Regions from separate parts of the Streptomyces sp. NPDC051987 genome, predicted to be linked through region 1. Evidence: riboswitches for the same ligand, from Rfam matches in the RefSeq annotation. Region 1 holds a riboswitch; each other region holds the start of a gene.
What was found. A riboswitch is a leader RNA that binds a small molecule or an ion and turns the genes downstream of it on or off. The one in region 1 is predicted to bind S-adenosylmethionine.

Region 1 (7,229 bases):
CGCCGCGGCGAACTCCTCCAGAAGGTCGGCGAGTTCGGCCGCCGTACCGGTGAAGATCCGCGCGTCGCTGGTGTACGTGCCGCCGTCGAGGGCGTCGAGGCGGTCCTTGCGGGCCTCGGCCGCCGCCCGGTCGTCGTCGAGGAAGACCACGAGGTCACCGAAGACGTGCACGGTGTCGTCGGCGCGCCCAGCGGCCGCCTGCTCGGTGCGGATCTCGGCGAGGATCGCGCGGGCGTCGGCGCCGTCCCGCGGGGTGATGTAGCCGACGTCGGCCTGGCGGGCGATCAGCCGGTAGGGGACGGTCTGGTGGCCGAGGGCGGTGACCAGCGGCTGGCCCTGCGGCGGGCGCGGGGTGATGGAGGGGCCCTTGACGCTGAACCGCCTGCCCTCGAAGTCGATGTAGTGCAGCTTGTCGCGGTCGATGAAGCGGCCGGTGGCGGCGTCCCGGATCTCGGCGTCGTCCTCCCAGCTGTCCCAGAGCCGGCGCACCACCTCGACGTAGTCGGCGGCCTCGTCGAAGTGCTCGGCGAGCCGTTCCTGACCGGCCGGGGACCGCAGGTCCGCCAGGTCGATCGGCGGGAAGACACGTCGGCCGAAGTGGGCCGCCTCGTGCGGGCGGGCGGAGATCTGCACCCGCAGCCCGGCTCGGCCGGTGCTGACGTAGTCCAGGGTGGCGATCGCCTTGGAGATGTGGAACGGCTCGGTGTGGGTGGCGATCACCGTCGGCACCAGGCCGATGTGGCGGGACAGGGGCGCGATCCGGGACGCGATCAGGACGGCGTCCAGGCGGCCGCGGACCTGGTCGGTGCGGTCGTCCGGTTCGCCGTAGTGCGAGGACTGCAGGCCCAGGCCGTCCTCGATGGTGACGAAGTCGAGGAGACCGCGCTCGGCCTCGGCGACGAGGTCGGCCCAGTAGCCGGCGGTGAACAGGCCGCCGGGGCGGGCGACCGGCTCGCGCCAGGACGCGGGGTGCCAGCCGGTGCCGTCCAGGGCGACGGCGAGGTGCAGGTGGGAAGCGGGAGATGAGGACACAGTGGTGCCTTCCTGAGGTCCGTACGAGGGCGCGCCGGAGGTGGGGCGCGGCGGAGGAGAGTCAGGAACAACAGAGCGCGCCGGCCACGCGCAGCAGGTCGATGTGCGGCCGGGAGTGCAGGACGGTACGGCGGCTGGGACTGACCACACGTGTCATGTCCCGCACCTCCTCGGCCTGCTTCGCGTACATCTCGTCCTGAGTCACAACAGCCGGGGGTGCCCGGGTGTTCCCGGGCTGCGCACCAGCGGGGTGCGGCGGCGCGGGCGCTCAGGGCGGCCGGCCGACCCGGGGAGCCGGACGGCTGTGGCGTTGTCCGGGGCCGGGTGCGGGAACGGGGTGTCGGCGTGGCCGAGGGGGTTGGCGTGGCCGAGAGGGTCGGCGTGGCCGAGAGGGTCGGCGTGGCCGAGAGGGAAGAGGCCGGGAACGAGCGGGGCTCCGCCTCCGCGGGAGTCGGTGTGGATGGTCACGGAGGCGGAGTCCTTCCTAGTCGGGCCGGCGTGCCGGTGCGGGGGTCAGGAGTTGTCGAGCGGCAGTCCGGGCGGGTTGACCTCGGACTTGGCGACGGCCTCGTTGGAGAGGTTGTAGGCCTTGAGCCACTGGGCGTACTGGCCGTTCTTGATCAGGTAGTTGATGGCGTCGGCGAGGGGCTTGGCGAGGCCGCTGTCCTTCTTCGCGGTGGCCGCGATCAGCCCCTGGAGGCTGGCGCCGGCGCCGGAGTAGGTGCCCGCGGTGCGGGTGGCGTTGGGCGTGCCCGCGGTCTGCTTGTTGTGGTAGGCGAAGCCGGGGTTGGGGCCGAAGGAGGCGTCGACCTTGCCGCTGGACACGGCCAGATAGGTGCTGTTGCTGTCCTGGAAGTACTTGACGGTGACCTTCTTGCCCTCCTTGGCGAGCTTCGCCTTCCACTCCAGGAGGATCTTCTCCTGGTTGGTGCCGGAGCCCACCGCGATCGTCTTGCCGGCGAGGTTCTCGTAGTTGCCGTCGAAGTTCCAGGTGCTCTTCTTCGGCACGAGGAAGGCGAGGTTGTCCTGCCGGTAGGACGCGAACTCGTACTTCTTCTTGCGCTCCTCGGTGTCGGTGACGTTGGAGAAGGCCACGTCGACCTTGCCGCTGTCGATGCCGACGAAGAGGTTCTCCCAGGTGGAGTTCTGCACCTCGGGCTTGAGCCCGAGGACCGCGGCGACCAGGCGGCCGAGGTCGGGCTCGGAGCCGGTCAGGGTCTTCTGGTCGCTGCCGGTGAAGGCCAGGGGCGGGAAGCCGGCGGGCAGGGCGCCGATGCCGATCTTCAGGGTGCCGCTCTTGCGGACGGCGGCGGGCAGTTCGGCGCTGATCGACTTGACCTCGGCGACCTTGATGGTGGTCGGGGTGGCGGCGCCGTTGGAGACCTGGCCGACGACGACCTCGCCGGACTTGGCGCTGTCGGTGGTCGTGGCCGCGTCGCTGCTGCCACCGCAGGCGGCGAGCCCGGTGGCGAGGGCGGCGACGGCGGTCGCCGCGGTGATGCCTCTGAGCAGGCTGCGTCGGGTGAAGTGGGTAGGCATGGCCGTTCCTTGTCGGTGCCGGTGATGAGGGTGAGGGCGTGGGGGGAGGTCTGGGTGCGCGGTTCAGAGGACCTTGCTGAGGAAGTCCCTGGTCCGCTCGTGCCGTGGCCGGTCGAGGACCTCGGAGGGCGGGCCCTGCTCGACGATCCTGCCGCCGTCGATGAAGACGACCCGGTCGGCGATCTCGCGGGCGAAGCCGATCTCGTGGGTGACGATGACGAGCGTGGTGCCGCTGGTCGCGAGGTCCTTGATGACGGAGAGGACCTCCCCGACGAGTTCGGGGTCCAGGGCGGAGGTCGGCTCGTCGAAAAGGATCACACCGGGGCGCAGGGCGAGGGCGCGGGCGATGGCCACGCGCTGCTGCTGGCCGCCGGACAGCTGGCGCGGATAGGCGCCGACGCGTTCGCCGAGGCCCACGCGTTCGAGGAGTTCCTTGGCCAGCGCCTGGGCTTCGGGCTTGGTCAGCTTTCCGGTGGCGACGGGGGCCGCGGCCACGTTGTCCAGCACGGTCAGGTGCGGGAAGAGGTTGAAGTTCTGGAAGACGAAGCCGATCCGGCTGCGCTGGCCGAGAATGGTCCGCTCGCTCAGCTCCTTCAGCCGGTCGCCCTGCCGTCTCACCCCGATCAGCTCGTCGTTGATGCTGACGTAGCCGATCTCGGGCTTCTCCAGGTGGTTGATGACCCTGAGGAGCGTGGACTTGCCGGAGCCGGACGGCCCGAGAATGACCGTGACCTCGCCGGGGCGGATGGTCAGGTCGACGCCGTCGAGTACGCGGTGGGCGCCGTACCACTTGTGGACGTCGTGGATCTCCAGGGCGGCGGGGGCCGTCTGCAGGGCGTCGGTGGTGCTCATACGGCGGCCTCCCGGCGGATGCGGGCGCGCAGGTCGGTCACGCCGGCCCGCAGCTTCTGCAGGGGCGTCGGCGGAAGGGAGCGGGTGGCGCCCCGGGCGTAGTACCGCTCGACGTAGAACTGGACCACGGAGACGACGCTGGTGAGGATCAGGTACCAGACGGTGACCACCAGCAGCAGCGGCACGATGTCGCCGGGGTAGGTGGAGCCCATGCTCTGCGCCGTACCGAACAGGTCCAGCAGCGAGACGTAGAAGACCAGCGAGGTGGACTTGATCAGGCCGATGAGCTGGTTGACGTAGTTGGGGATGATCGACCGGAGCGCCTGCGGGAAGACGATCTTCCGGAACTGGTAGCCCTTGGGCAGACCGAGTGCGGCGGCCGCCTCGTGCTGGCCCTGGTCCACCGAGAGGATCCCGCCGCGCACCACCTCGGCCGCGTACGCCGCCTCGTTCAGGCTGAGACCGATGACCGCGATGGCCATGTCGGTGGCCAGCTTCGACTCGTCGAAGGAGAAGAAGGCCGGCCCGAACGGGACGCCGACGCTCAACGTCTTGTACAGGGCACTGAAGTTGTACAGGAAGAGGAGGACCACGATGAGCGGGATGGAGCGCAGCGCCCAGACATAGGTCCAGGAGACCGCACGCAGCACCGGGCTCTTCGAGAGCCGGGCCAGAGCCAGCAGGATGCCGCCCACAAGGCCCAGCACCGCGCTGTAGGCGGTCACTTCGAGCGTGATGACCAGTCCGTCGAGGATCGTCGGCCGCAGGAACCAGTAGCCCCAGCGGTCCCACTGGTAGAAGGGGTTGGTGACCAGTCCGTGCACGAACTGGGCGACCAGGACGAGAACGACGGCGGTGGCGATCCAGCGTCCCGGCCGCCGCAGCGGCAGAACCCGCTGCGCGGTGAGGGACTTGGGCGGTTCGTCGGCGGCGGGCGGCGCCTCGGGGGCGATGGTGGCGCCTGGGGGTTCACTCATGGCGGGCTCCGGCGGAGTCGGACACCCCGGATCCCACGACCGGGTACGCGGCACCGGGCCGTGTTCGGGCACGGCACGGTGCGCGGGGGGGGCGCGCGGGACACGGGGGCTGGGCGGACGGCAGCGCACCGGGCGGCCGGTGCTTTCATCACGAACGCTGAGGCGCGAGGCTGCGGGTGTGCGGCGGGAGAGCCTGGTCAGACCCGACAGCGGGCACGGCCCGGTGCGGTACACGCGCTACACAGGGCGCTGTTGACGCGGAGCAGATCGACGACGCGGTCGGCGACGAGCGGGTTCGGGTACGGCCGTACGCAGCCCTGCGCGCGGCGCGGGGCCGTGCGGGAAACTGCGTACATGTCCGTCACCTGTCACTGTCGTGATGAGCCCCAGGGGGCCTCGCGCTTACCGAACGTCGTCATCCGGTCCGGTCGTCACCTGGGGCACCCCACCGCGATGCGAGGGTTGCCGGTCAGCAAGCCAGGGCTTGATGCTGACGCTCTTGACCGTTCTGGTTCGCAAGTAACGCAGTTGCCCGAAGGAATGTCAACGCCTGTCCGACAGGCGGGACAGTTTCGGACCGCTCTCACCTGCGCGGAAGGCCGGGTGCGTCCGCCGCGTGCCCCGCCCAGTCCAGGATCTGGACGGCAGCGCCGGCTGCCTCCAGGCCCTGGCAACGGCCGTGGTGGCGGCGGGCGATGCCGTCCAGGTCGAGGTGGGCGCCGAAGGCCGGGTGGGCGGCCAGCCGCCGGGCGTAGGCCCACAGCACCGGGTGGCCGGCGATGGCGTGCACCGCGGCGGCGTCCAGGTGATTGCGGTGCACGGTGTCGAGTTGGACCAGGGCGACCCACAACTCGATGTCGGCGGCGGTGAGTTCTCCGCCGACCAGGAACTCCACCCCGGTCAGCCGGTGTTCCAGTCCGTCCAGGGCGGCGAGCAGCGTCTCCAGCGCCCGCGGGTCGCCGCCCTCGCGGCCGGCCCGCTGTGCGGCCTGCTCGATCTCCTCCGCACAGAGCCGCTCGACGGCCTCGATCTCGGCCTCGGCACCGCACGGGTAGAGGCGGGTGACACCGTCACCGAAGTGGCGGTCGAGGTCGCGCAGGATGTCGCGGCCGTGGGTGGAGACGATCCGGCCCGACCAGTCGTCGCTCAGCACCGGCGCCAGGGCCGGTCCGGAGTACCGGTGGGCGCTGGCCTCGTACAGCGGGCGCAGTGACGTGTGGCTGCCGTCGGGACAGTCCGGGACGGCGGGCAGGAAGGTGACCGGACAACAGCCGTCCAGGGCCAGCAGGCTGTGGCCGACGGCGATGCGGAGGCCGTCGGGACAGGCGGTGGCGAGGTGGAGCCGGTAGCGGCCCGGCACGGCGTAGTGGCCGCTGCGCGCGTCCCGTCCGATGCGTCCCCGGAAGCCGGGGGCGGTGCGGACGGACGGCAGGGCGGTGAGCGGAGTGATGGACATGCGTCTCCCCGGGGCGGGCGCGGGCACGCGGACGTACGCGCGGCGGAAGCGTTCGTCGGTGGGTTCTCGGTGCGACTCGGCGAGTCCTGGCGGGTGGGTGCCGGCTCCTGGGGCCGGGAGCGGGGACTCGGGCTCAGCGGCCGGTGGCGCCGCACATCCGCAGCAGGTCGAGATGGCGGCGGGAGGTGAGCAGGGGGGCCGCCCACGGCGCGGGGCTCTCGCGGCGCGGTCGGCCGGTGAGCGTGCGCAGGCGAGCCATCTTTCCCTACCTTTTCACTAGGATTCCCCTCTGGAGTGTCGATCGGCCTCCGTCCGGCGTCAAGGGGGCGTCCACGCCTGGGACACCCGGCCCCGCCGCGGCCCCGCTCCGGCCGCCGACTTGCCGCCGGGCGGGCAGGGCGGTGCGCTGGTGGCCGAGGCCGAGTGACAGGAGCCGGAGCCGATGACCGAGCCCCCGGGTCCCGGGCCGGTGCCGGGCGCCGTGCCCGAGACCTTCGCGTTCCGCTGCGGGCGGTGCGGGCACGGCTGGACGGCCACCTTCCAGGCCGTGTTCTTCACCGACCCGGTCGCCGACCCGGAGCTGCAGAGCACCCTGGAGTACGTCGACGAGGCGGGCCGGGCGGTCCGGTCACCGCTCACGGACGCGGTGTGCCCGCGCTGCCACAGCCGGCGGGTGCGGATCGCCGCGGTCTGAACCCGCCGCTCACCCGATTGGCACGTGCGAGTGGTCGGCGCTCGTGGCCGGTGGTGGCGTGGAGGCACGTACCGCGTTCCCGAGGAGGCAGTCGTGATGACCCGTCCGTCCCGACCCGCGCGTGTTCTCGCCACGGCCTTGGCGGCGGGGACCCTGTTCGCCGCGGCGGCCTGCTCGGACGGCGGCGGCTCCCCCGAGGCCGCGGCCGTCTCCCCCGCCGCCGAGCGCTCTCCCGGCGCCTCGCCCACCGCCGCCCTCACCCGCACCGGCGCCGAGGCCGCGCTGATCACCCCGGCCGACATCGAGGACGACTGGCAACTGGCGGCCGACGCCGCCACCTGGCGCAACCAGATGCTGATCGGCAAGGTCGACGTCGCGCAGTTCCTCAACGCGAAGACCAGTGCCGCGGACTGCCAGCGGCTGCTGGACAGCCTCTACTCCGACACCCTGCTGGGCCGCGCCGCCGGCGCCTCCGGGCTGCGCGGCTTCACGTCGGCGGACTCCCGGCTGCTGTACCAGGTCGGGGACTACGGCCAGGCCGCCATGGACGCCACGATCAACTGGCTGAAGGGGCTGCCGGAGAAGTGCAGCCAGTTCACGGCCACCGCCTCGGACGGCGGCCAACGGACCGTGCAGGTGGTCGAGTACAAGGAACCGCCCAAGGTGGCCGACGCGCTGG
Region 2 (7,229 bases), on a different contig from region 1:
TGACCCGGGGTGAGGGAGCGGACCTTCTCCACCACGACGCCGCCTTCGAGGCCGGCGTTCACGGCGATCTGCTTCAGCGGGGCCTCCAGGGCGAGCTTCACGGCCTGCGCGCCGGTCGCCTCGTCACCGTCCAGCTCCAGCTTCTCGAAGACCGAGGAGGCCTGCAGCAGGGCCACGCCACCACCGGCGACGATGCCCTCCTCGACGGCCGCCTTGGCGTTGCGCACGGCGTCCTCGATGCGGTGCTTGCGCTCCTTGAGCTCGACCTCGGTCGCGGCACCCGCCTTGATGACGGCGACGCCACCGGCGAGCTTCGCCAGGCGCTCCTGGAGCTTCTCGCGGTCGTAGTCCGAGTCGGACTGCTCGATCTCGGCGCGGATCTGGTTGACCCGGCCCTGGACCTGCTCGGTGGAGCCGGCACCGTCGACGATGGTGGTCTCGTCCTTGGTGATGACCACCTTGCGGGCGCGGCCCAGCAGGTCGAGGGTCGTGTTCTCCAGCTTGAGACCGACCTCCTCGGAGATGACCTCGCCGCCGGTGAGGATGGCGATGTCGTTCAGCATCGCCTTGCGGCGGTCGCCGAAGCCCGGGGCCTTGACGGCGACGGACTTGAAGGTGCCGCGGATCTTGTTGACGACCAGGGTCGACAGGGCCTCGCCCTCGACGTCCTCGGCGATGATCAGCAGCGGCTTGCCCGACTGCATGACCTTCTCCAGCAGCGGGAGCAGGTCCTTGACGGAGCCGATCTTGGAGTTGGCGATCAGGATGTACGGGTCGTCGAGGGACGCCTCCATACGCTCCATGTCGGTGGCGAAGTACGCCGAGATGTAGCCCTTGTCGAAGCGCATACCCTCGGTGAGCTCCAGCTCCAGACCGAAGGTCTGGGACTCCTCGACGGTGATGACGCCTTCCTTGCCGACCTTGTCCATGGCCTCGGCGATCAGCTCGCCGATCTGGGTGTCGGCGGCGGAGATGGAGGCCGTGGAGGCGATCTGCTCCTTGGTCTCGACGTCCTTCGCCTGCTCCAGCAGGGCACCGGAGACGGCCTCGACGGCCTTCTCGATACCGCGCTTCAGGGCCATCGGGTTGGCACCGGCGGCCACGTTGCGCAGGCCCTCGCGGACCAGGGCCTGGGCGAGCACGGTCGCGGTGGTCGTACCGTCACCGGCGACGTCGTCCGTCTTCTTGGCGACTTCCTTGACCAGCTCGGCGCCGATCTTCTCGTACGGGTCCTCCAGCTCGATCTCCTTGGCGATGGACACACCATCGTTGGTGATCGTGGGGGCGCCCCACTTCTTCTCAAGGACGACGTTGCGGCCCTTGGGGCCGAGGGTGACCTTGACGGCGTCGGCGAGCTGGTTCATACCGCGCTCAAGGCCGCGCCGCGCCTCCTCGTCGAACGCGATGATCTTGGCCATGTGAAGTGGTCCCTCCAGGACTGGGGGTGAGTCTTCGGACCGCGCCCGCGCCCGCGACGGACGGCTCGCCGGCCCGTGGGTTCCTTGCCCCACCCGGCCTGCGGGCCTCACCGACCCGGTCCTTCGTTGTCACTCTCACCTTCAGAGTGCTAACGCCAATGATTAGCACTCGCCCATGCCGAGTGCAAGCGCCTGCCCGGTATCGACCCCTGGAGTCAGGCCCTCCCGGGCATGCGCCGGGCATGCGCCGGGCATGCCGAAGGGCTCGTGCCCCGGGAGGCACGAGCCCTTCGAAGAAGTACAGAAGAACGTCGCTGTCAGTCGGCGCGTGCTTCAGCTGGTCGCCAGTCGGACCATGTCCGCCTGCGGCCCCTTCTGGCCCTGCGAGATCTCGAAATCGACCCGCTGACCCTCTTCCAGGGTGCGGTAGCCGTCCATCTGAATCGCGCTGTAGTGGACGAAAACATCCGCACCACCGTCGACCGCGATGAAGCCGTACCCCTTCTCCGCGTTGAACCACTTGACGGTGCCCTGAGCCATGCCTAACTCCCCTATTACTGGCCCTTGCACAGATCCACACTTCGCGGATCCGGGTCAGACCTCACCCCCCATTGGTTGGGGGCGTGCGCCGGAACGCGTCGACCGCGGCTGAATGTATCTGTCCAACTGCCGTCTGCAACAGGTCAATCGGACGAGAATTCTGGACGGAAGGGGTCCGGAATGTAGCAAGAATTCGGCCGAATTCAGGGCAAGTCGGGCCCCACAAAGGCCACAAAAGCCGCATATAACCCACGCACTTTGGCTACTTCTTGCCGGGCCTGCGGTGTCGAATACAGGGCCCCCGACCTGGAGATCGGGACCGCGTTCCCCAACTGTACCGCGCTCAACCACACAGAATTGCCCCCTCCGCTTCTCTCACGGAGGGGGCAATCAAGTGAACAGTCGGTGAGGGCCATTACCGAAGGTAATGTTCGGTCATTCGGCCATCACGTCACGAGAGGGGCCAGGTCAGCCGCCGGCCACGGCCGGGATGATGGAGACGCCGGCGCCGTCGGGCGTGGCGGTCTCCAGGCCCTGCTCGAAGCGGACGTCGTCGTCGTTGACGTACACGTTGACGAAACGGCGCAGCTTGCCCTGGTCGTCGAGGACGCGCGCGGAGATCCCGGTGTGGTTCTTCTCCAGGTCCGAGATGACCTCGCCCAGGGTGGTGCCTTCTGCGGTGACTTCGGCCTGACCGCCGGTGTAGGTGCGCAGGATGGTGGGGATGCGAACGGTGACGCTCACGTTTTTGACCTCCGGTCTGGGCAACGCCCTAATTCTCGGGGACTCAGGCGAGCCCGGCCGCACGGAAAGACTCCAGATTCGGGCGAATGGTGGCGGTGAGCCCGGTGCCCGCGACCGCGTCCAGCGTCTTCAGTCCATCACCGGTGTTGAGTACAACGACCGACTTCGCCGGATCAATCAACCCATTCTCAATGAGCTTTTTGGTGACTCCAACCGTCACCCCGCCGGCGGTTTCCGCGAAGATTCCCTCGGTCCGCGCGAGCAGCTTGATGGCGTCGACGACCTGCTCGTCGGTGACGTCCTCCACCGCACCGCCGGTACGGCGCGCGACGTCCAGGACGTACGGCCCGTCGGCCGGGTTGCCGATGGCCAGCGACTTGGCGATGGTGTTCGGCTTCTGCGGCCGCACCACGTCGTGGCCCGCCTTGTAGGCCACCGAGACCGGCGAGCACCCCTCGGCCTGGGCGCCGAAGATCTTGTACGGCTTGTCCTCGACCAGGCCGAGCTTGATCAGCTCCTGCAGACCCTTGTCGATCTTCGTGAGCTGCGAGCCGGAGGCGATCGGGATGACCAGCTGGTCCGGGATCTCCCAGCCGAGCTGCTCGCAGATCTCGTACGCCAGGGTCTTGGAGCCCTCCGCGTAGTACGGCCGCAGGTTGACGTTGACGAAGCCCCAGCCCTCGCCGGCCGAGTCGCCGATCAGCTCGGAACAGAAACGGTTCACGTCGTCGTAGTTGCCCTCGATGCCGACGAGCTCGCCGCCGTAGATCGCGGCCATGACGACCTTGCCCTGCTCCAGGTCGTGCGGGATGAACACGCACGAGCGGAAGCCGGCGCGGGCGGCGGCGGCACCGACCGCGCCGGCCAGGTTGCCGGTGGAGGAGCAGGAGAGGGTGGTGTAGCCGAAGGCGCGGGCGGCCTCGACGGCCTGGGCGACGACGCGGTCCTTGAAGGAGTGCGTCGGGTTGCCGGAGTCGTCCTTCACGTACAGCCCGCCGGTCACCCCGAGCTCGCGGGCCAGGTTGTCGGCCTTGACCAGCTTGGTCCAGCCGGGGTTGATGTTCGGCTTGGTCGCCACGTCCGCCGGGACGGGCAGCAGCGGCGCGTAGCGCCAGATGTTCGTGGGGCCCGCCTCGATCCGCTTGCGGAGCTCCTCGGTGTCGTAGGCCGAGAAGTCGTACGCGATCTCCAGCGGGCCGAAACACTCCTCGCAGGCGAACACCGGGCCGAGCGGCACCCGGTGACCGCACTCGCGGCAGCTGAGGGCAGCGGCGGGACCGAGGTCGACGGTGGAATCCGTGGTGCTTGCAACAGTCTGCACAGCCATGTGAGGCGAGGCCCTTTCTCCTCATCTTCCTCACGACGCATCTCGCCGTGAGACGGATTTGGCACCTTCCCTAGCCGGGAGCCTCGCGGACGATCGACACTGACCGGCGATCTACGAGAACCGACTGGAGGGTTGCCGGGGCTTCATCGGGCCGTTTCCCTCTGCCCCTCTGGATGAGCTGTATGCGGTTGTCGGCGCCGGACGACCCAGGACATGCGATGGTCATCGGCGTTGTTCAAGACTGTAACCGAAGGCCAGGACAGTTGAGAGAGTCGTCCGAACCGCGAGATGGATCACACCCCGTCGTGTGACCGTGACAGTGAGGAGCCGCTGACCGTGCTGGAAGAAGTCGAGCGCTGGCTGGCCACCCGCTCCTGGTCCGTGACCGAACGTCCCCTGCACCGGGTCATGGCCGCCAAACGGTCCTCCGGGCAGACGGTCAGCGTCGTGCTGCCCGCGCTCAACGAGGAGGACACCGTCGGCGACATCGTCGCGATCATCCGTCACGACCTCATGCAGCAGGTACCGCTCGTCGACGAGATCGTGGTCGTCGACTCCGGCTCCACCGACCGCACCGCCGCCGTCGCCGCGGCGGCCGGCGCCCGCGTCGTGCACCGCGACGCGATCCTGCCCCGCATCCCCGCCGTCCCCGGCAAGGGCGAGGTCCTCTGGCGCTCCCTCCTGGTCACCACCGGGGACGTCGTCTGCTTCGTCGACGCCGACCTGCGGGAGTTCTCCTCCGACTTCGTCACCGGCATCGTCGGCCCGCTCCTCACCGACCCGGACGTGGACCTGGTCAAGGCGATGTACGACCGCCCGCTCGGCGGCGCGGCCGGACAGGGCGGCCGGGTCACCGAACTGATGGCCCGCCCGCTGCTGAACATGCACTGGCCCCAGCTGGCCGGCTTCGTCCAGCCGCTCGGCGGCGAGTACGCGGCCCGCCGCTCGCTGCTGGAGCAGCTGCCCTTCCCGGTCGGCTACGGCGTGGAGCTGGGCATGCTGGTCGACGCCCTGCACCTGGTCGGCCTCGACGCCCTCGCCCAGGTCGACGTCGGCGTCCGCAAACACCGCCACCAGGACGGCCAGGCGCTCGGCCGGATGTCCGCCGCGATCTACCGCACGGCGCAGCTCCGGCTGGCCCGCGGCCACCTGATCCGCCCCTCCCTCACCCAGTTCGAGCGGGGCGAGGACGGCTTCGAACCGCGCACGTACTCCGTGGACACCGAGGAACGCCCGCCGATGGTGGAGATCACCGAGTACGCCGAGCGCCGGGTGGCGTGACGTCGCCGCTGACGCCCCCGCCGACGTCGTGGCCTGACGTCGCCCTACGGCCGTATACGGCGGCGCGTCGGACGCCGCCGTACGTTTGAGCGTTTACGGGCCGGGCTAGGTTCAGGCGTATGGCTTCTCCCATGGCTTCCACCGGCGGTGCCGAGGTGCTGGTCGCCTCGAACCGCGGCCCGGTCTCGTACGAGCTGCGCGACGACGGTTCCCTGCACGCCAGGAGGGGCGGTGGCGGACTGGTCTCAGGACTGTCGGCCATCGGGCCGGACGCGAACGCGGTGTGGGTGTGCGCGGCGCTGAGCGACGGCGACCGGGAGGCGGTGCGGCGGGCCGAGGGCGGCACGCTGCCGGCCGAGGACACCGGCGGCCAGCGGGTCCGGATGCTCGACATCGACGCGGACGTGTTCTCCGACGCGTACAACGGCATCGCGAACTCGGTCCTCTGGTTCGTCCACCACATGCTCTACCAGACCCCGCTGGAGCCGGTCTTCGACGCGGAGTTCCGCCGGCAGTGGGGTGCGTACCAGGCCTACAACCGCGCCTTCGCCGAGGCGCTGGCGCAGGAGGCGGGACAGGGCGCGGTGGTGGTCATCCAGGACTACCACCTGGCCCTGGCCCCGCGGATGCTGCGCCGCCTGCGCCCCGACCTGCGCATCGGCCACTTCTCCCACACCCCCTGGGCGCCGCCGGACTACTTCCGGCTCCTCCCCGACGACATCGCCGCGGAGCTGCTGAGCGGGATCCTGGGCGCCGACCACGCGGCGTTCCTGACGCGGCGGTGGGCGGACGCGTTCGTCGCCTGCTGCCACGCGGTGCTGGGGCCGGGCATCCCCGCCGCCGATCCGTCCTCCGGCGGGACCCGGATCGGGGTGCACGGGCTGGGGGCCGACGCGGACTTCCTGCGCAAGCGGGCGCACGAGCCGGACGTGGACGAGCGGATGGCCGCTCTCCGGGAGGAGATCGGGGAAGGCCGGAAGACGATCGTCCGGGTCGACCGGACCGAGCTGTCGAAGAACATCGTGCGGGGACTGCTGGCGTACCGGCAGCTGCTCGACGACCATCCCGAGTGGCGGGAGCGGGTGGTGCATGTCGCGTTCGCGTATCCGTCGCGCCAGGACCTCGCCGTCTACCGGGACTACACCGCGGAAGTGCAGCGGGTGGCCGACGAGATCAACACCGCCTACGGGACGCCTGACTGGACGCCGGTGGTGCTGCACGTCAAGGACGACTTCGCCCGCTCGCTGGCGGCCTACCGGCTGGCCGACGTGGCGCTGGTGAACCCGATCCGCGACGGCATGAACCTCGTGGCGAAGGAGATCCCGGTGGTGTCGGACGAGGGATGCGCGCTGGTGCTGTCGCGAGAGGCCGGGGCGTACGAGGAGCTGGGCGAGGACGCGGTGGTCGTGAACCCGTACGACATCGGCGGGACCGCCGACGCGCTGGCGCTGGCGCTGGCCATGCCGGTGGAAGAGCGGGCGGAGCGGTGCAAGAGGCTGGCCGAGGCGGCTACGGCGTTGCCGCCGGCCGCCTGGTTCCTTGAGCAGTTGGGGGCGTTGGGCGCGTCGGAGGGGCAGGCCGGGTAGAGGTTCGGCTGCGGGCCGGTGGGGGCTGGTCGCGCAGTTCCCCGCGCCCCTTACGGGGCGCTGCAGTGCGGGACGCTCAGGGCTGCCAGGCTCCTCAGCAGTCTTACGACTCCCTCCGGGCCCTCCACCACCACGTCCGCGCGGTCCGCCAGCTCGGTCACCTCGGTGCTGCCGCTGCATACCAGCAGGCCCGGGACGCCCTCCTCGCGGAGTTTCTCGATGGTGGCGAAGGCGGGGATGTCGCCGAGGTCGTCGCCGGCGTAGAGGATCGAGTCGGCGCCGATCCGGGTGGCGAACTCACGCAGGGCGACGCCCTTGTCCATGCCCGGGGGG
Region 3 (7,229 bases), on a different contig from region 1:
CCGGCGGTCTCAACCTGGGCGGCCTCGGGCCGGTCAGCGAGGGCCTGTTCGCGTGGATCTTCGGTCTCGGTGCACTGATCGCGGTCGCCGTCTGGGTCGCCGCTCGGACCGCAAAGGCCAAGAAGTCATGAGTAGCCAAGACATTCCAGAAGAGAACCTGCCCGCTGAGCAGGACCACGCGCACGCGCACACCGCCGTGAGCGTGGCGGACGAGAAGGACCCGTTCTCGGATCCGGGTCTGCCGCCCCACGAGCACCGCATCCAGGACATCGACGAGCGGGCCGCCAAGCGGTCCGAGCGCGTCGTGGCCATGCTGTTCACGGTGTCGATGCTGGCCACCGTCGGCTTCATCGCCTCCTACGTGACCATCCCGAAAGACAAGTCGATCTTCGTCTTCCCGATCGGTCACATCAGCGCGCTGAACTTCGCGCTGGGCCTGACCCTCGGTGCGGCGCTGTTCTGCATCGGCGCGGGCGCGGTCCACTGGGCCCGCACCCTGATGTCCGACGTGGAGGTCGCCGACGAGCGGCACCCGATCGAGGCCTCTCCCGAGGTCCGCGCCAAGGTCCACGAGGACTTCAGGCAGGGCGCCAAGGAATCGGCGCTCGGCCGGCGCAAGCTGATCCGCAACACCATGTTCGGCGCGCTGACCCTGGTCCCGCTCTCCGGCGTCGTGCTGCTGCGCGACCTCGGCCCGCTGCCCGGCACCTCGCTGCGGCACACGGCGTGGTCGAAGGGCAAGCTGCTCGTCAACATGAACACCAACGAGCCGCTGCGTCCCTCCGACGTCGCCGTCGGCTCGCTGACCTTCGCCAAGCCCGAAGGCGTCGAGGAGTCCCAGGAGGACTTCCAGAACGTCATGGCGAAGGCGGCCCTGATGATCATCCGGCTGCAGCCGGACAACATCAAGGACAAGCGCGAGCTTGAGTGGTCGCACGAGGGCATCGTCGCCTTCTCGAAGATCTGCACCCACGTGGGCTGCCCGATCTCGCTGTACGAGCAGCAGACCCACCACGTGCTCTGCCCGTGCCACCAGTCCACCTTCGACCTCTCCGACGGCGCCCGAGTGATCTTCGGCCCGGCCGGTCACGCCCTGCCGCAGCTGCGCATCGGTGTGAGCGAAGAGGGTTACCTCCAGGCGCTCGGCGACTTCGAGGAGCCCGTCGGTCCTGCATTCTGGGAGCGCGGATGAGCACCAACGAGAACAACGAGCGACGCGACAAGGCGCCCGCCGGCGAGCGTGTCGCCGACTGGGCCGACGGACGGCTCGGGATCTACTCCCTCGCCAAGTCCAACATGCGCAAGATCTTCCCCGACCACTGGTCGTTCATGTTGGGCGAAGTATGCATGTACAGCTTCATCATCATCATCCTGACGGGTGTGTACCTGACGCTGTTCTTCCACCCGTCGATGAACGAGGTGGAGTACCACGGCAGCTACGTCCCGCTCCAGGGCCAGCTGATGTCCGAGGCGTTCAACTCGACCCTGCACATCTCCTTCGACGTGCGCGGTGGTCTGCTCATCCGGCAGATCCACCACTGGGCCGCGCTGATCTTCCTCGCCGGCATGTTCGTGCACATGATGCGCGTCTTCTTCACCGGCGCGTTCCGCAAGCCGCGTGAGATCAACTGGCTGTTCGGCTTCCTGCTGTTCGTCCTCGGCATGTTCACCGGTTTCACCGGTTACTCGCTCCCGGACGACCTGCTCTCCGGCACCGGTGTCCGCTTCACCGAGGGCGCCATCCTGTCGATGCCGATCGTCGGCACGTACATCTCGTTCTTCCTCTTCGGCGGGCAGTTCCCCGGCCACGACTTCGTCGCCCGGTTCTACTCGATCCACATCCTGCTGCTGCCGGGCATCATGCTCGGCCTGATGGTGGGCCACCTGATCCTGGTCTTCTACCACAAGCACACGCAGTTCGCGGGTCCCGGAAAGAGCGAGAAGAACGTCGTCGGCATGCCGCTGCTGCCGGTCTACATGGCCAAGGCCGGAGGCTTCTTCTTCCTGGTCTTCGGTGTCATCGCGGCCATCGCGGCGACCACCCAGATCAACCCGATCTGGGCCATGGGCCCCTACCGTCCGGACCAGGTGTCCACCGGCGCCCAGCCCGACTGGTACATGGGCTTCGCCGAGGGTCTGATCCGCTACATGCCCGGCTGGGAGATCAACTTCTGGGGCCACACCCTGGTCCTGGGCGTCTTCATCCCGCTGATCCTGTTCGGTGTGGTCCTCGCGGCGATCGCGGTCTACCCGTTCATCGAGTCCTGGGTCACCGGGGACAAGAGCGAGCACCACATCCTGGACCGCCCGCGCAACGCCCCGACCCGCACCGCCTTCGGTGTGGCCTGGGTGACCGTGTACATGGTGGGCCTGGTCGGTGGTGGCAACGACCTCTTCGCCACCCACTTCCACCTGTCGATCAACGACGTGACCTGGTTCGTCCGGATCTTCTTCTTCGCCGGACCGGTGATCGCGTTCATCGTCACCAAGCGGATCTGCCTGGGCCTGCAGCGCCGGGACCGCGACAAGGTGCTGCACGGTCGCGAGACCGGCATCATCAAGCGGCTGCCGCACGGTGAGTTCATCGAGGTCCACGAGCCGCTCTCGCAGGAGCAGCTGCACACCCTCACGGCGCACCACCAGTACGAGCCGGCGCAGATCGGCCCGGCGGTCGACGAGAACGGTGTCGAGCGCAAGATCAAGGGTTCCGAGAAGCTCCGCGCCAAGCTGAGCAACGCCTACTACGGCGAGGACAACCAGATCCCGAAGCCGACCGTCGAGGAGTACAAGGAGATCACGAGCGGCCACGGCCACCACTGATCGACGGCGTCGCCACGCCACGGTCGAAGGGCCCCCGTCCGGTGTACGGACGGGGGCCCTTCGCCGTGCCCGGAGCTGGATAGGGTGGGCCCTGGACACCGGTTACTTCCCGTACGACGATCAGGAGCGGCCTCATGAGCGCTGTGACCCCCGCTGGAGGCGACACCGCGGCGGGCCGTTCCTGGCCCGAGGTGCTGAACGCGCTGCTGTACGGCCAGGACCAGAGCGCCGACGCCACGGCCTGGGCGATGGACCAGATCATGCGCGGCCAGGCCACCGACGCCCAGATCGCGGGCTTCGTCGTGGCCCTGCGGGCCAAGGGCGAGACCGTCGAGGAGATCAACGGGCTGGTCCGCACGATGTACGAGCACGCCAACGTCATCGAGGTGCCCGGTCGCACGGTCGACATCGTCGGGACCGGCGGTGACGGCGCGAAGACGGTGAACATCTCCACGATGTCGGCGCTGGTGGTGGCCGGCACCGGGGCGAAGGTCGTCAAGCACGGCAACCGCGCCGCGTCCTCCGCGTCCGGGGCCTCGGACGTCCTGGAGAAGCTGGGCGTCAATCTCGACCTGACCCCGCGGCGGGTCGCCGAGGTCGCCGAGGAGGCCGGCATCACCTTCTGCTTCGCCATCAAGTTCCACCCGGCGCTGCGTCACGCGGGCGCCGCGCGCGGCCAGTTGGGCATCCGCACCGTCTTCAACATCCTCGGCCCGCTGACCAACCCCGCGCAGGTGCGGGCGCAGGCGGTCGGCGTCGCGGACCCCCGCATGGCACCGGTCGTCGCGGGCGTCTTCGCGGAGCGCGGCAACTCCTCCCTGGTCTTCCGCGGCGACGACGGCCTCGACGAGCTGACGACGACCGCCACGTCCCGGGTCTGGACCGTCCGCGACGGCAAGGTCACCGAGGAGACCTTCGACCCCCGTGACGTCGGCATCGACCTGGTCCCCGTGGAGGCCCTGCGGGGCGGCGACCCGTCGTACAACGCGGAGGTCGCCCGCAGGCTCCTGGACGGCGAGCGGGGCCCCGTACGGGAGGCGGTCCTGCTGAACTCGGCGGCGGCCCTGGTGGCCCTGGACCCGGGCGCTGGAACCTTGGCCGAACAACTGCGGGCCGGCATGGACCGAGCGGCCGAGTCGATCGACTCGGGCGCCGCGAAGCGGGTGCTTGAGCGCTGGGCAGCCGCGACGAACAAGTAGGAGGCACGGCCGACGGGGCGCAGACGCGGTCCGGCACCGCCGGGCCCCGCCGTCGTCGTCGAACGCCCTTGCGGCGGAAAGAGGGAGATCGGCGCCGTCCGAGGGCTGAGGCGCGGTACGGCACCGCCGGACCGCGCCGTCGTGGCTGGTCGCCGTTGCGGCGGGAGAGAAACCCGGCGCCGGTGCCGGTGCATCGGCCGACGTGGACCTTTCTTCTCCGCCGCAACGGTGCCCAACCACACGCGGCCTTCCCGGCGGTGCCGAACCGGCCTCGCCCCTGTCCCGTCATCCGGACACGAGTTGCGCGGCGGCGATCACCTCACCTACTTTTCTTCCCAGGTCATGAGTGACAGTCATGAGGCCCCGGCCGACTGTCCGGCAACCCTCCGTCCGTGGCGGGGTGCCCCGGGTGAGGACCAGGTCGTGGGCAGCGAGGTCCACGGCAAGCGCGGACCCCTCGTACACCAGGGGTCCTGGTCGTCGAGGAGCCTTCCGTGAGCAAGCGAATGCGATAGGGCCGCTGAGCCCCGCCTCCGCGTTTCCCTTTTTCTCCACTGCCGCTGCTTGAGCGCGTCCGCTCGCACGGCGGATTCCACCTGTTCTCACGGGAGTTCACCCATGTCCGTCTCCACCGCTGCCACCGCTCGCACCCTTTGCGCCCCTCTGCCCGTTCTCGGCCGGGATGTCACCGTCCCGCTCGTCACCGGCGGCGAGGTCGCCTACGCCGCGCTCGACTACGCGGCCAGCGCCCCCGCCCTCCAGCGGGTCTGGGACGACGTCGCGGCCTACGCCCCGTACTACGGCAGTGTCCACCGCGGCGCCGGCTACCTCTCCCAGCTCTCCACGGACCTCTTCGAGAACGCCCGCCGGACCGTCACCGAGTTCCTCGACTGCCGCCCCGACGACCAGCTGGTCTTCACCCGCTCCACGACGGACTCCCTGAACCTCCTGGCCCGCGCCCTCCCCGCCGACTGCCAGGTCTTCGTCTTCGAGACCGAGCACCACGCCTCCCTGCTGCCCTGGCAGGACGCCCGGGTCAGCTACCTCGACGCCCCGCGCACCCCGCAGCAGGCCGTGGCGACCCTGGAGCGCGCCCTCGCGGACCGCGACCCGCAGGGTCCGGCCCTGGTCTGCGTGACCGGCGCCTCCAACGTCACCGGCGAGCTGTGGCCGGTGCGCGAGCTGGCCGCCATCGCGCACGCGCACGGCGCCCGGATCGTCCTGGACGCCGCCCAGCTGGCCCCGCACCGCCCCCTCTCCGTCCGGGACCTGGACGTGGACTGGGTCGCCTTCTCCGGCCACAAGCTGTACGCCCCCTTCGGCTCCGGCGTCCTGGCCGGGCGCGCCGACTGGCTCCGGGCCGCCGAGCCCTACCTCGCGGGCGGCGGCGCCAGCCGCAAGGTCACCCGGCGCGAGGACGGGGGAGTGGCCGTGGAGTGGCACGACAGCGCCGCGCGGCACGAGGCCGGCTCGCCCAACGTCATCGGCGCCTACGCCGTCGCCTCCGCCTGCAAGGCGCTCACCGATGCGGGCTGGGACACCCTGGTCGCCCGCGAGGAGCACCTGATCGCCGAGATCCGCGCGGGCCTCGCCGAGGTCCCCGAGGTCCGGGTCCTGTCCCTCTTCGGCGACGACGCCCCGCGGGTCGGCGTGATCAGCTTCGTGGTGGAGGGCTGGAACAGCTCCCACTTCGCGGCCGCCCTCTCCGCCGAGTACGGCATCGGCGTCCGCGACGGCCTCTTCTGCGCCCACTCGCTGGTGCGGACCCTGCTGGGCTCCGACCCCCAGACCCAGGGCGAGTGCGGGGCGCCGGAGGCGGCACCGGGCGAGAAGTCCCTCAACGCCGTCCGGGTGAGCTTCGGGGCGGGGACGCCGGACGAGCACGTGGAGCGCTTCGTGAACGCCGTGAAGCGACTGGTCACCGACGGCGCCCAGTGGACGTACCGCACGGAGGAGGGCCGCTGCGTCCCGGCGGTGTGATCCAGACCGACCTCAGGGGCAGCGCCCCGTCAGGGGCGCGGGGAACTGCGCGCTCAGCCACGGCGGACCCGCAGGGGACCACGATGCTTCGTGCCCGGCTACCGGCCGGTGGGGGCCGGTCGCGCAGTTCCCCGCGCCCCTTCGGGGCCCTAGCTGTCCAGGCCGATCGCGAACGCCGCCTCCAGGTCGTGCTGGGAGTACGTGCGGAACGCGACGTGCGTGTCCGTGGCCTCCACGCCGGGGATCTTGCTGATGGAGCCGGGGATGACCTCGGCCAGGTCCTCGTGCTGCCGCACCCGCACCATGGCGATGAGGTCGTACGTGCCGGTGACCGAGAAGACCTCGCTGACGCTCTCCAGCGCGGCGATCCGTTCCGCGATCTCAGGGATCCGGTCCACGCTGGTCTTGATGAGGACGATCGCGGTGATCACGGCTGGTTCTCTCCCTCGGGTGCCGGAGCTGGGGCGAGCCTCACTTTAGTCGCCCGCCCGTCGCCCGCCACCGCCCTTCCAGGGCCGCGCTTCGCGCCTTTCTTTTTGCTGTATCGGACCCACGCGTAGCCGAACCCGAGTCCGAAGCCGACCAGGTGGGCGAGGTAGGCCACTCCGGGGCCGGCGGGGGCCTGGCTCAGGGCCACCCACTGCAGGGCCGCCCAGAAGGGGAGGACCACCCAGGCCGGGAAGCGGAGCGGGAGGAAGAACAGGAAGGGGAGGAGACTGGTCACACGGGCCCTGGGGAACAGGTAGAGGAACGCTCCGAGGACCGCCGAGATCGCCCCGGACGCGCCCACCAGCGACTGCTGGGACGTGGCATTGGCGGCCGCGTAGCCGAGCAGCGCGAGATAGCCGCAGCCGACGTAGAAGAGGGTGAACCGCACGCGGCCCATCCGTTCCTCGGTCATGGCCCCGAAGACGAAGAGGAAGAGCATGTTGCCGAGCAGGTGCACCCAGCTGCCGTGGATGAACAGCGCCGTGGCCGGGGTGAGCGCCTCCCGGACCGGGCCGGCGAAGAGGTCGGCGGGGACCACGCCCCACCGCCGGAAGTACGCCCGCTGCGCGGCCGCGAGGGCCTCTCCGGTGCCGTAGGACGGTGTGAGGCCCGAGGCGGGGCCCAGCACGAAGATCAGGCAGCACACGGCGATCAGGCTGTACGTCATGGGCGCCGACGTCCCCCGCAGACCGCGCAGGGTCCGGGCGGCTGTCGTGTTCCAGTTGCCGATCATGGACATAG
Region 4 (7,229 bases), on a different contig from region 1:
GCCCACGCTCGCGTTGGTGGCCGAGACGGCGATGACGTTGTCGCCCGCGCGCACCCGGTCCAGTACGTCGATCACGGCCGGGCGGCGCCAGTCCTCGTTGTCGGTGTCCAGGTCGGTGTGCGCGACCTCCGCGCCGTTCACGGAGACGGCGTACACGTTGTCGGCGGTGATGGCGAGCGTCGCCGCGGTGATCCCGGCGGGCAGCTCGGCGGTGCGGCGGAACCAGCGGGTGGCCGCCGGCACGCTGCTCGTCGGGTCGCCCTCGGGGAACCAGATCCATGAACCGCCCTCGAAGGACGGCGCGTCGGTGAGGCTCGCCGGTGCGGAGATCCACTCGGCGGTCCACTGACCCGTGTCCATGAGCCCGGTCTCCCACCAGGCGGGCGCGCTCCAGCCGGAGACCCGGCCGTCCCCGTCCCACACCCGCACGGACCAGTGGTAGCGCGTCCGGGACTGCAGCGCGGGACCCGCGTACGGCACGAGGACGGAGTCGCCGGAGACGACCTTCCCGCTGTCCCAGACGTCCGGGCGCGCCAGCCCCGACGGGGTGGTGGCGACGCGGACCTGATAGGCGCTCTGCCGCGCGCCCACCCGGTCGGAGAGCAACGGCCAGCTGAGGCGGGGGCGTCGGGCGTCGAGGCCGAGGGGGTTGGGGACGTACTCCACGGTCGGCGCGGCCACGCTCAGCCCGGCAAGCGTCGCGTCCGGCCGTGTCCGTGCCTGGGTCCGGGGCGGTCCGGCGGCCGAGGCCGTCGCTGCCGTCGCGCCGTCGACGGCGGCCGCCGCGACCGTGGCGGCGGCGCCCGCGAGCATGTTCCTCCTGCTGATCATCTGCTCTCCTCACTCCGGGGTGGCACGACTCAGTGCTTGAATCGATTCAATCTAGAGGGGCGTGGGTACCGTAGAGCCGGGCGAGGCGGGGGTCAATCGCTGTGGCGGCGATTCAGGGACACGGCTGGTTCGGGTCAGTGCGCGAAGGAGCCCTGCGCGGAGCGCGGGCCGTACAGGATTGAACGGTTTCAATCGAGCGGTTCCCGGCGCGCCGATCCAGTGTCGGCGCCGGGCGTGCGGCCGAGCTGCGGTGCGCGCGGGCGGTGCGGGCCGTGCCGCCCGGTCTCGAGACCCGTGGGGGCGGCCGATGCAATGCCGAACCCTTACACGTCTCCAGCCGGTTGACCTCCCTGGACCACATCTCGGCCGGGCGGGCCAGGGAGTCCCGGGACGGCGTCGAGGTGGCCCGCACCCTGTGGAACTCGCGGGAGGACGACGCGGTCATCCGGTCGGTGGCCACGAGCCGTCACCTCGACCGCGGACGCGTGCACTCCACCGACCTCACCGGCGAGACCGCACCGAGTACACCGGCACCACCCTGCGCGACCACCTCGGCCTGCGCGCCCGCCTCACCCACCGCTCCGTCCCCGAGCGACGCCGGGCGGGCTGAGCACGTCGTCGGCGGGGCAACGGCCACGCCGGACGTAGCGGTCGGCGGGGGCCGCGACGGTGCCCCTGCGACGAGTTCTGCCCCGCTCCCCCTGGACGGCTTCGGCGCGCACCGGCCGGGGGCCGGGAACGGCTCAGCCGCCGGGGCGGACCGTGCGCGGGGTCATGGAAGGTGAGGTGAGCAGAGGCCCACCCCGCCGGTCGATGAGTTCCCCACAGGTCTCACGTTCCCGCGACGCGCGGCCGCCACGCGAGCGTGCCGCTGAAACGGGTGACCGGGCGCGGCAGCCGTTCGCCGTCGAGAGTGATGTCGACGGCCTCGTTGTAGAAGGCGAGCAGCCCCCGGACGGCGCCGACCGCGGGCAGCGGGTCCGGGTAGCTCCAGACGACGTTGGGCGGGACGGCGGCCGCTGCGCGCCACGACCAGTACTCGGCGGTGCCCTTGTACGGGCAGGCCGTGTGGTGGTCGGTGGCTTGGAGCAGGTCGAGGCGGACGTCCTCGCGTGGGATGTAGTAGCGGGTGGGCAGGCCGGTCTCGAAGAGCAGGACCGGCCGGCGGGTGTCGGCGGCGACCGTGCCGTCGATCTCGACCACGACGTGACGGCTGCTGGGGATGGCGTCCACCCGCTTGTGCGGGTCACGGGGGTGGACGAAGATCTCTTCCTCCTCCTCGTACCAGTGGTCCAGGCCCCGCCCGACGCGCCGGAACCACTCGAAGGCGATGTGGCCGGCCAGGTCGGCGGCCGGGAAGGTCCAGGCGGCGTTCTCCAGCAGCTCGCCGTCGACCTCGACGTCGTAGAAGATCCGCGAGCCGGTGTGCGTGCCGGTCGGCGGGTTCGCCGCGGGACGCAGGAGCTCCTGGCGGACCTCGGCGTGCGGGAACGCGTACAGCGGTACGGGAACGCCGGGTTCCCAGACCAGGACGGGGTGACGGCTGTCGACGACCGTGACGTCGCCCTTGCGGCCGCGCACCCAGCGCTCGCTCGGCTCCCACAACAGGCCCTCGGGGGTGGTCCGCACGGACGGTGCGGTCGGGAACGTGGTCATGGGCGGCTCTCCTTCGGCTGGTTCACACGGTGGCGTCGGCGTCTCCACCGGCACGCTCCCACACCGAGACTGGTTCGAGGCCCGAGCCGTCCCGGGCGCAGCCTGCCGTTCGTCCGGCCTGACGACGCCGTCCTCCCGAGGAGGGCGTCGACTCGCGGCATTGACGTACGACAAAACCGATCCGTAGCATCACCAACGGCATTGAGTGTCAGCGTCAAGCCCTGGCTCGCTGACCGGCAACCCTCCCGCGCGGTGGGGTGCTCCAGGTGAAAGCCCGGCGGGGTCACCGACGACTCCCGCAAGCGCGTGGCCCCGTGACCGGGGCCGGAGACGGGGAGGTTCGGTATGCGACACAGCGATGACCCCGTTGCCTCCCCCGCCGGCGCCACATCGATCTGAAGCGCTCGACCAGCTGCCTCTGTCGGGCCTGACCGGCCCGGCTGCCGCCGGCTGACATCCGTCACCGGCCCCGGCCCCTGCGCGCCGTCCTTCCCTCTCGCCACCGGTCACCGGTGTCGTCCGCATGCCAACTCCCTGTCTGCACAGCGCATCCCCGGCTGGAGTGGATCCGCCCGGGCCGCACACGCCGTCATGCCTGCGCACGTCCGTGCGCGGTCGTGCCCCGGTGACACGAGTAGGAGAAAGACCTCCGTGACTGCACTTCCGGATTTCGGACCTTCCCGATGGGCGCCCCTGGCCGCGCTCCTGATCACCAGCGTCCTGCTGACCGCGTGCGGTTCGGGCGGCGACGGCTCCGGCGGCGGAAGCGGCCAGGCGAAGTCCGGCGGCACCCTGACCTTCGCGGTGGGATCCGACGCCGGCTGCGTGGACCCGCAGCAGGTCGGCAGCAACGACACCATCTACTCGGTGCGCCAGACCGTGGACTCCCTCACCGACCAGGACCCGAAGACCGGCAAGATCGTGCCGTGGCTCGCCAAGAGCTGGGACATCAGCGCCGACGCCACGACGTTCACGTTCCACCTGCGGTCGGGCGTCACCTTCAGCGACGGCTCGAAGCTGACCGCGCAGGTGGTCAAGGACAACTTCGACGCGGTGCCGAACCTCGGCGCCCTGGGCACTCTCGCCGAGGGCTATCTCAGCGGCGTCAAGAGCACCACGGTGGTCGACCCGCTCACCGTGAAGGTGTCCTTCAAGCAGCCCAACGCCCAGTTCCTCCAGGCGACTTCGACCCACTCGCTGGGGATCGAGTCCTCGGCGAGCGTCAAGAAGAGCCCGCAGCGCAAGTGCAGCGACGGGGTGGTCGGATCCGGGCCGTTCGTGCTGAGGCAGTACGTGCAGAACCAGTCGATCACCCTGGGCAAGCGCACCGGGTACGACTGGGGTTCCTCGCTGTGGTCGAAGAAGGGCGAGGCCTACCTGGACAAGCTGGTGTTCAAGGTCGTGCCCGAGGCAGGGGTGCGGGCCGGCAGTCTCCAGTCCGGGCAGGTGGACGCGATCAGCAGCGTCGGCAGGGCCAACGAGGCAGCGCTGAAGGGCGGCCAGGTGACCCTCCAGAGCCGGGCCAACCCCGGTGTGGTGTTCGGTCTCGGGCTGAACAACTCCCGGCCGCTGCTGAAGGACGCGAAGGTCCGTCAGGCGATCTCGGCCGCCATCGACCGCAAGCAGATCGCCGACACGGTCTTCCCGACCGGCACCCGGCCGGCGACCAGCGTCCTGGCGCACACCACGCCCGACTACACCGATCTCTCCGCGGACCTCGCGCTCGACACGGCCAAGGCGAAGTCGCTGCTGGATGCGGCCGGCTGGAAAGCGGGCAGCGACGGTATCCGCGCCAAGGACGGCAAGAAGCTCACCCTGACCGTCAGCTGGTTCCCCAACGCGGCCACCAACCAGCCCGCGCTGGAACTCGTCCAGCAGCAGCTCAAGGCTGTCGGTATCGACGTGGTGCTCAAGCAGCTCCCGGTCACCCAGTTCGCCACCACGCTCCAGTCGGGTGACTTCGACGTGGTGTGGGGGAACGTGACCCGCGCCGACCCGGACATCCTGCGCAGCTCCTTCTCCTCCCAGCTGGGCAACTTCTACCACTTGCCCGCCAGTTCGCTGGACACGGCACTGTCCGCGCAGGCAGCGACCACGGACACCGCGAAGCGCGAGGAACTGGTGTCGGAGGCGCAGAAACTGATCGTCCAGAACGCGTACGACGTGCCGGTGGTGGAGCTCCAGACCCAGCTCGGCGTCTCGAAGAAGGTGCACGACCTGGAATTCGACTCCGGCAGCCGCGTACAGCTGCACGACACCTGGATCGGCTAGCGGATGCGCCGCTATGTGATCAAACGGCTGGCGCAGGCGGTCGGGGTGCTGTGGGCGGCCTACACGGTGTCGTTCCTGGTCCTGGACTTCCTGCCGGGTGACCCGGTCTCGGCGATGGCCGGGGCCGGGATGGACACGGGGCAGGTCGACCCGGCCCAACTCGCCAGGCTGCGGCACGAGTACGGCTTCGACAAGCCGGTGCTGGTGCAGTACGCCGAGTACCTGGGCCGGGCGGTGCGCGGCGACTTCGGCGACGCGGTCTCCACCGGCCGCCCGGTGACCTCCACCCTGGCCGACGCGCTGCCGCAGACACTCCAGCTGACCGGTGCCGCACTGCTGCTGGCGGTGGTCCTCGGCGGCGGCCTCGCGGTGGTGGCGACGTACACCTCGCGGCGGTGGCTGCGGCAACTGCTGCTGTCGCTGCCCCCGCTGGGGGTGTCGGTCCCGACGTTCTGGGTGGGGCTGCTGCTCGTCGAGGCGTTCTCCTTCAAGCTCCACTGGTTCCCGGCCTTCGGCAACGACGGGCTGAAGGGGCTGGTGCTGCCGGCGCTCACGCTGGCGGTCCCGACCGGCGCGCAGGTCGCCCAGGTGCTGGCGAAGAGCCTGCTGACCGCACTGGACCAGGCCTATGCGGAGACCGCGCGGGCCAAGGGCGCGGGCCGGTGGCGGGTACATCTGCGGCACGCGCTGCGCAACGCGTCACTGCCGGCGCTGACGGTCGTGGGCCTGCTGGTCGGGCAGCTGATCGCCGGTTCGGTGGTGGTCGAGACGGTGTTCTCCCGTGACGGTCTGGGCCGGGTGACCGCGGGGGCGGTCACCGCCCAGGACATCCCGCTGGTCCAGGGGGTGGTGGTGTTCGGCGCGCTGATCTTCGTGACGACGAACCTGCTCGTGGACCTCGTCTATCCGCTGCTGGACCCGCGGATCGTGGTGGCCTCCGACAGAAGGGCGAGCTTCGCATGAGTCAGAGCCTTGTCGACGACCGGGCCGAGGCCGCCCTCGGCCTCGCCCGGCCGGTCGGGGACGGAACCCCCGCGGAACCCGGCCGCCCTGCCGGGATCCGCCGGGTGCTCCGCTTCCTGCTGCGCCGCCCGGGCCTGCTGCTGTCCGTCGTCGTCCTCGTGCTGGTGGTGCTGGCCGCATTCTGGCCGGACCTGTTCACCTCGCAGGACCCGCTGAAGGGGGTGCCGTCCCAGAACTTCCGTGGTCCGAGCGGCAGTCACTGGTTCGGCACGGACGAGCTCGGCCGCGACGTCTTCTCCCGGGTGGTCCACGGCGCCCAGCTCTCCCTCAAGGCCACGCTGATCGCGGTCCTGGTCGCGTTCGTGGTCGGCGGTCTGCTGGGCGTGGTCGCCGGGTTCGTCGGCCGCTGGGTGGACGACGTGCTGATGCGCTTCGTGGACGTCCTCCTCTCCATCCCCGCGCTGTTCCTGTCGCTGGCCCTGGTCACCGCGCTCGGCTACGGGACGGTGAAGGTGGCCGTCGCGGTCGGCATCGCCAGCGTCGCGTCCTTCGCGCGGGTGGCGCGGGCGGAGGTGCTCCGGGTGCGGCAGGCGGTGTTCGTGGAGGCGTCCCGGTCCTGCGGCGCCCGCTGGTACTCGGTGCTCGGCCGGCACGTCCTGCCCAACGCCGCAGGACCGGTGATCGTGCTGGCCACCCTGGACTTCGGCTCCTCGATCCTGGCCGTGTCGGCACTGAGCTTCCTCGGCTACGGCGCACCGCCGCCCGCCCCTGAGTGGGGGACGTTGATCTCCGACGGCCGCAACTACCTGGCCAACGCATGGTGGCTGACCGCGCTGCCCGGACTGGCGATCGCCGCGACCGTACTGGCCGCCAACCGCGTCGCACGGGCGCTGGACGGCGAATGGGCACGGCAGCGATGACCCACGACGCACGCGAGAACGACGACGCACGCGAACGCGGCGGACCACGCGAGAGCGGCGGACCGCGCGAGAGCGACGACGCGCCCGAGAACACCGACGTACACGAGAACGGTGAGGACGTGAGCACACCCCTCCTGGAGATCCGCGGCCTGTCCGTGTCGTACCGCACCCGGGGCGGCACGGTGCGGGCCGTGCGCGGCGTGGACCTGGACGTATGGCCAGGGCAGGTGACCGCGGTGGTCGGCGAGTCCGGCTCCGGCAAGAGCACCACCGCACACGCCGTCACCCGGCTGCTGGCGGCGAACGGCACCATCGACGCGGGCACGGTCCGCTTCGGCCGGCGCGACCTGGCCACCCTCTCCGAGGCGGAGCTGCGTACCGTGCGCGGCGCGCGGATCGGGCTGGTCCCGCAGGATCCGACGGTCTCGCTCAACCCGGTGCAGCGGATCGGCGACCAGGTCGCGGAGGTGCTGCGCATCCACGGTCTGGCGACCCGGCGCGGGGCCGCGGCCGAGGCGGTCGCCGTCCTCGACCGGGCCGGGCTGCCCGACGCGGCCGTCCGGGCCCGGCAGTACCCGCACGAGCTGT

Region 2: another riboswitch for S-adenosylmethionine. It lies ahead of thrC (threonine synthase); the one in region 1 lies ahead of AB0M11_RS15695 (amino acid ABC transporter permease).
Region 3: another riboswitch for S-adenosylmethionine. It lies ahead of AB0M11_RS37370 (aminotransferase class V-fold PLP-dependent enzyme); the one in region 1 lies ahead of AB0M11_RS15695 (amino acid ABC transporter permease).
Region 4: another riboswitch for S-adenosylmethionine. It lies ahead of AB0M11_RS06140 (putative leader peptide); the one in region 1 lies ahead of AB0M11_RS15695 (amino acid ABC transporter permease).

The regions. Positions count from the first base shown of each region.
Region 1 covers NZ_JBFAXI010000024.1:49,120-56,348, reverse strand. Annotated here, with positions in the region: gene AB0M11_RS15720 (LLM class flavin-dependent oxidoreductase) at 1-1,032, opposite strand, end outside; gene AB0M11_RS15715 (putative leader peptide) at 1,094-1,189, opposite strand; gene AB0M11_RS15710 (hypothetical protein) at 1,234-1,500, opposite strand; gene AB0M11_RS15705 (ABC transporter substrate-binding protein) at 1,546-2,571, opposite strand; gene AB0M11_RS15700 (amino acid ABC transporter ATP-binding protein) at 2,635-3,423, opposite strand; gene AB0M11_RS15695 (amino acid ABC transporter permease) at 3,420-4,400, opposite strand; SAM riboswitch class IV at 4,794-4,905, opposite strand; gene AB0M11_RS15690 (glutathione S-transferase C-terminal domain-containing protein) at 4,984-5,856, opposite strand; gene AB0M11_RS15685 (hypothetical protein) at 5,990-6,115, opposite strand; gene AB0M11_RS15680 (hypothetical protein) at 6,299-6,550, shown strand; gene AB0M11_RS15675 (hypothetical protein) at 6,647-7,229, shown strand, end outside.
Region 2 covers NZ_JBFAXI010000003.1:40,010-47,238, forward strand. Annotated here, with positions in the region: gene groL (chaperonin GroEL) at 1-1,418, opposite strand, end outside; gene AB0M11_RS02175 (cold-shock protein) at 1,752-1,958, opposite strand; gene AB0M11_RS02180 (MoaD/ThiS family protein) at 2,427-2,702, opposite strand; gene thrC (threonine synthase) at 2,746-4,029, opposite strand; SAM riboswitch class I at 4,048-4,209, opposite strand; gene AB0M11_RS02190 (glucosyl-3-phosphoglycerate synthase) at 4,366-5,310, shown strand; gene AB0M11_RS02195 (trehalose-6-phosphate synthase) at 5,442-6,896, shown strand; gene otsB (trehalose-phosphatase) at 6,947-7,229, opposite strand, start outside.
Region 3 covers NZ_JBFAXI010000122.1:3,445-10,673, forward strand. Annotated here, with positions in the region: gene AB0M11_RS37350 (c-type cytochrome) at 1-131, shown strand, start outside; gene AB0M11_RS37355 (Rieske 2Fe-2S domain-containing protein) at 128-1,192, shown strand; gene AB0M11_RS37360 (cytochrome bc complex cytochrome b subunit) at 1,189-2,820, shown strand; gene trpD (anthranilate phosphoribosyltransferase) at 2,955-4,019, shown strand; SAM riboswitch class IV at 4,358-4,474, shown strand; gene AB0M11_RS37370 (aminotransferase class V-fold PLP-dependent enzyme) at 4,638-5,999, shown strand; gene AB0M11_RS37375 (Lrp/AsnC ligand binding domain-containing protein) at 6,149-6,430, opposite strand; gene AB0M11_RS37380 (rhomboid family intramembrane serine protease) at 6,427-7,221, opposite strand.
Region 4 covers NZ_JBFAXI010000007.1:112,340-119,568, reverse strand. Annotated here, with positions in the region: gene AB0M11_RS06150 (alpha-L-rhamnosidase) at 1-831, opposite strand, end outside; gene AB0M11_RS06145 (DUF427 domain-containing protein) at 1,663-2,487, opposite strand; SAM riboswitch class IV at 2,685-2,798, shown strand; partial or broken gene AB0M11_RS06140 (putative leader peptide) at 2,865-2,918, shown strand; gene AB0M11_RS06135 (ABC transporter substrate-binding protein) at 3,139-4,758, shown strand; gene AB0M11_RS06130 (ABC transporter permease) at 4,762-5,721, shown strand; gene AB0M11_RS06125 (ABC transporter permease) at 5,718-6,641, shown strand; gene AB0M11_RS06120 (ABC transporter ATP-binding protein) at 6,638-7,229, shown strand, end outside.